DNA from 2 places in the Pseudoalteromonas xiamenensis genome. Region 1 is predicted to be linked to the other one. Evidence: predicted binding sites of a transcription regulator. Region 1 holds the regulator's gene; the other holds the start of a gene.
What was found. Region 1 encodes sigma-54, which starts transcription at its own class of promoters, with help from an activator protein. Its sites were predicted from a motif close to GTTGGCACGNNNNTNGNNT; they were not measured.
Positions count from the first base shown of each region.

Region 2: a site for sigma-54 is predicted at 1,279-1,297, ahead of NI389_RS14255 (flagellar assembly protein T N-terminal domain-containing protein). Genes of this name have one in related genera too.

Region 1 is NZ_CP099917.1:1,705,105-1,707,310, forward strand. Features, by position in the region: gene lptB (LPS export ABC transporter ATP-binding protein) at 1-397, shown strand, start outside; gene NI389_RS07880 (RNA polymerase factor sigma-54) at 457-1,971, shown strand; gene hpf (ribosome hibernation promoting factor) at 2,001-2,206, shown strand, end outside.
Region 2 is NZ_CP099917.1:3,081,706-3,083,911, forward strand. Features, by position in the region: gene NI389_RS14255 (flagellar assembly protein T N-terminal domain-containing protein) at 13-1,239, opposite strand; gene NI389_RS14260 (LPP20 family lipoprotein) at 1,358-1,819, shown strand; gene flgN (flagellar export chaperone FlgN) at 2,099-2,206, opposite strand, start outside.

The sequences.
Region 1 (2,206 bases):
CAAAGCAGGCCGAGAGCAAACCCTTAATGAACTACTTGATGAGTTTAATATTCAACACATTAGAGATAGTTTGGGTATGGCTTTATCCGGTGGTGAGCGTCGTCGAGTTGAAATTGCTCGCGCTTTGGCCGCTTCGCCAAAATTTATCCTTTTAGATGAGCCTTTTGCTGGCGTTGATCCCATTTCAGTGTTAGATATAAAGAAAATAATCGAACACCTAAAAAATCGTGGTATCGGCGTACTCATCACGGACCACAACGTAAGAGAAACATTAGATGTCTGTGAAAAGGCCTACATTGTTTCTCATGGTGAATTAATCGCGGCAGGTACTCCTGAATCCGTTTTGGCAAATCAAACCGTCCGCGATGTCTACCTAGGCGAACAATTCAGGCTATAGTTTACGTAGTACAGTCGCCTAATTGAATTGAACACTAGAGAAAGGATTGTTACAGATACATGAGGCAATCATTACAGCTCCGCATGGGGCAGCAACTGACAATGACGCCACAATTGCAGCAAGCAATACGCTTGTTGCAGTTGAGCACGCTAGATCTTCAGCAAGAAATTCAAGAAGCGCTGGACAGCAATCCCCTATTAGAAGTCGATGATCAGGAAAATTCCCCTGAAAATAACCAACAAGATGACGACTTCGATTATGCCTCATCTCAAGAATCCAGTTCATCAGAACCCTCCAATGACTTCGAAGAACAAGTCACTGACTATGAAATGGAATCCGGTGACGCACTAAATAAAGATACGGTCAGTGACGAACTGGCAATGGACGTCACTTGGGATGAATACATGAGTGCGGCTCCTGCAGCCTCTTCAGGACCAATGCCAGACGATGACATGGTCTATCAAGGCGAAACGACCGAAACGCTTCATGAATATCTAATGTGGCAACTTGAACTCACCCCATTTTCACCGACTGATCGTGCCATTGCTGTTGCCATTGTCGAGGCGGTAGATGAGTCTGGTACGCTCACCGTTTCAACACAAGACATCGTTGACAGTCTGAATGAAGGTAGCGATGAAGAAGAACCCATTGAGCTTGATGAAGTAGAAGCTGTATTAAAGCGAGTTCAACTCTTTGATCCTATTGGTATCGCAGCGAGAAGCTTACAAGAATGCCTCTGCATCCAACTAAACCAATATGATTCATCAACGCCTTGGTTAGCTGAGACAAAACAAATACTTAATGAACACATTGAGCTTTTAGCAAGTCGTGACTATCGCACTTTAATGAAAAAGACTAAGCTTAAAGAAAGTGATTTAAAAGAAGTCATGACGCTAATTCATAGCCTCAATCCTAAACCTGCAGCCTCAGTGATCCATGAAGAACCAGAGTACGTGGTACCAGATGTATCAGTGAAAAAGGTCAAAGGCCGTTGGGTTGTTGAATTAAATCCTGATTGCATGCCAAAGATCCGTGTTAACGATCAATACGCCGCAATGAGTCGTTCCGTTCGCTCTTCAAGTGATAGCCAGTTTATTCGCTCTCACCTACAAGAAGCCAAATGGTTTATTAAAAGTTTAGAAAGTCGCAATGAGACGCTAATGAAAGTGGCTAACTGTATCGTAAAACAGCAGCAAGCCTTTTTTGAACATGGCCCTGAAGCCATGCGTCCAATGGTGTTAAATGATGTCGCTGAAATGGTCGAAATGCACGAATCCACCATTTCACGTGTTACGACACAAAAATACATGCATACACCTCGCGGCATTTTTGAACTGAAATACTTCTTCTCAAGTCATGTTAGTACCGAAAACGGAGGTGAGTGCTCATCCACTGCGATACGAGCGCTCATTAAAAAGCTAATTGCCGCAGAAAATGCAGCTAAACCATTGAGTGATAGCAAAATTGCGGATATTTTAGCGGAACAAGGAATTCAAGTGGCGAGACGTACGATTGCAAAATATCGTGAGTCTTTGGCTATACCACCGTCAAATCAGCGTAAAAGCCTGATCTAAGACGTAAAACTCAAGAAGGAAAAATGCTTATGCAACTAAATCTAACTGGTCGTCACGTAGAAATTACCGATTCTTTAAGAGACTATGTAAACAGTAAGTTTGCGAAGCTGGAGCGACATTTTGATCACATCAATAATGTTCACGTTATATTAGATGTTGAAAAACTCACGCATAAAGCAGAAGCAACTCTACATGTAAATGGTGGGGAACTCTTTGCATCAACGGAACACCAGGA
Region 2 (2,206 bases), 1.4 Mb from region 1:
AGGGTTAAGGTCTTATTCAAACCCAAAACCAAAACCATCATCTTCTGCGGTTTCAATTACAATAATGTCATTAAGTTGAATGTTGCTAAGAGGGCGCTTGTCGATGTTTTCAACTATGGCACTTTGTTGGTTAACTTGCACTACGCGCAGTTGATTTATCGTTTGGATACCAAAGCTGTATCGTTTGCCTGCATTGTCGCTCAAATCACTACGGTGCGCGATAGACATGAGTTGGCCTTCTTTGACTCCATGCGTTAGCCCGAGATTAACGACCAGCCGGTTACCATCAATGTGCAAAATTTTCCCCTTCGTTGGTAAACATGACACCGCGGTTGAAAGGTCATAACTTACTTTGTTAAAGACTTCTTGGATCTTATCGCCATAATCACTGCGCCAAAACTGGTTGCTGTTTACGTCAACGAGTTGAGTCTTTTTGAAAGGCCAAGTCCCCTCAGTGGTATAATACTGTTGCCAGAGTGGTTCCATAGTGAGGGCGTCAAAGAGCGCAAAGTTGGCCTTAAAGCTGCGCTTGTATGAATCATCTTCCCAAAATGCATAATCGCTATTTTGTTGTTCGCCGTCAGCAATATCGGTTATTTGACTGAAGATAACGAATTGGCTGTTAGTCCGTGTCGCAATTTCTTCAATCAGCCCATTTTTGTAGTCAAATTGTTGGCTAAAAAAGGGTTTTACGTTGATAGGGGCGGCTATATATGGCACTGGTTTTACCGCCATATTTCGGCTATTCAAGGTTTCGAATAAGCGTCGGGATGCCGCTTCAGGTAAATCGTATATTTGCCCCATTCGCGCTTGTTGCGGTTGTAAAAGTTGGCTTCGGGTTACTGCAACCTGCTTGTTAAATTTGGATTGCTTGCACTGGCTATGCGTTGCAAAAATATCTAAATGCAACGTGACGGAAAATTGACCGGATTCTTGACGTTCTTCAATTAAGTTGATTTGCTGAACTTCACCGTGCGACTTAATTTTTACTTGATCTTGAGAGAGCACGCCGTCAGCAATCGTTTGTACACTGCTGACTGACGCGCCAGAAAAAATGAGCGCTTGACGTACGGCATCTTTAATTGCTGCATGTCGTGCTTTTGCAATGTCACCATCGTCAATCACGGCGTATCCGGTAGATTCAAACCATTCTGCTTGCGACTCAAATGCAACACCTAGCCCAACAAGAAAGCAACAAGCTTTTAGCGCGGCTGTATATTGGCGGGTTTGTGTTTGCATAACGAGTCTCCAACATTCGTCTGTGAATATAGATGATCAAAGCAAAGCTTGTGCCACAGTTTTGTGGCGCACTTTTTGCTTTGAAGTTATAGCATTCAGTTTATGGTGGAGAACGCACATGAGCAAACTAAATCTTCTTTGTGCGCTGTGCGCAGCACTTTTGTTGACAGCGTGTAGCACATTTTTCGATAAGCACATCGAATATGGTTATGTAGAACCAGATAATTATCCTGTGTTAAAGGGGATTGGATACGCACCTTTGAGCACTCAGCCAGGCGATTCAGAGACAGAAAAAATGTTGATGGCAATTAAAGCATCAAAGCTTGAAGCATTTCGGGAATTAGCTGAGCAGGTGTACGGTCACAAAGTGGCCTCTAATTTAACTGTTCAGGGAGCCGTCGCTCAGAATGATCAGTTACAAGGTCAAGTACAAGGAATTATCCGTGGAGCGAAGGTGGTAAAGGCTTACGCCGTAGGCGATGTGTACACCACAGAAGTCGAACTAGATATGAAACGCGTTTTTGATCTTTATATCACGGAAATAAAGCCTCGTAAGGTAAAACGAGTAACTTATTACTAGTTGTGAAAACACTCGTGTGAGCCATTCGTTTCGGTGTGGTACTTAGCAAACTGATGCTGTTGCTCGGACAATTGCGCGTTGAAACCACTTTAAATGAAGTGGTTTTGTGTTTTTAGAAATAAAAGAGGGCGTTACTTGTCACATATAACGCCTCCTAAGTTGACTTTTTCCGTCTTCAATTTAAGTGCACGCGGCATAAAGAGAGTGGGATCGATTATTCAAGAGCTGAAAAGAAAAAAGAGGCAGCGCCTCTTTTTTTCGTAAAATGGATTTGAACCTTTAAGCTTTGATGTTGCGAACTAAGCCTGAGTCACTTGTTCTTACGCTGCCACCTTGGTCATAAGTGACAGAGGTTGGAGTACCTATGAGAATTTCTTTCATCTGTTG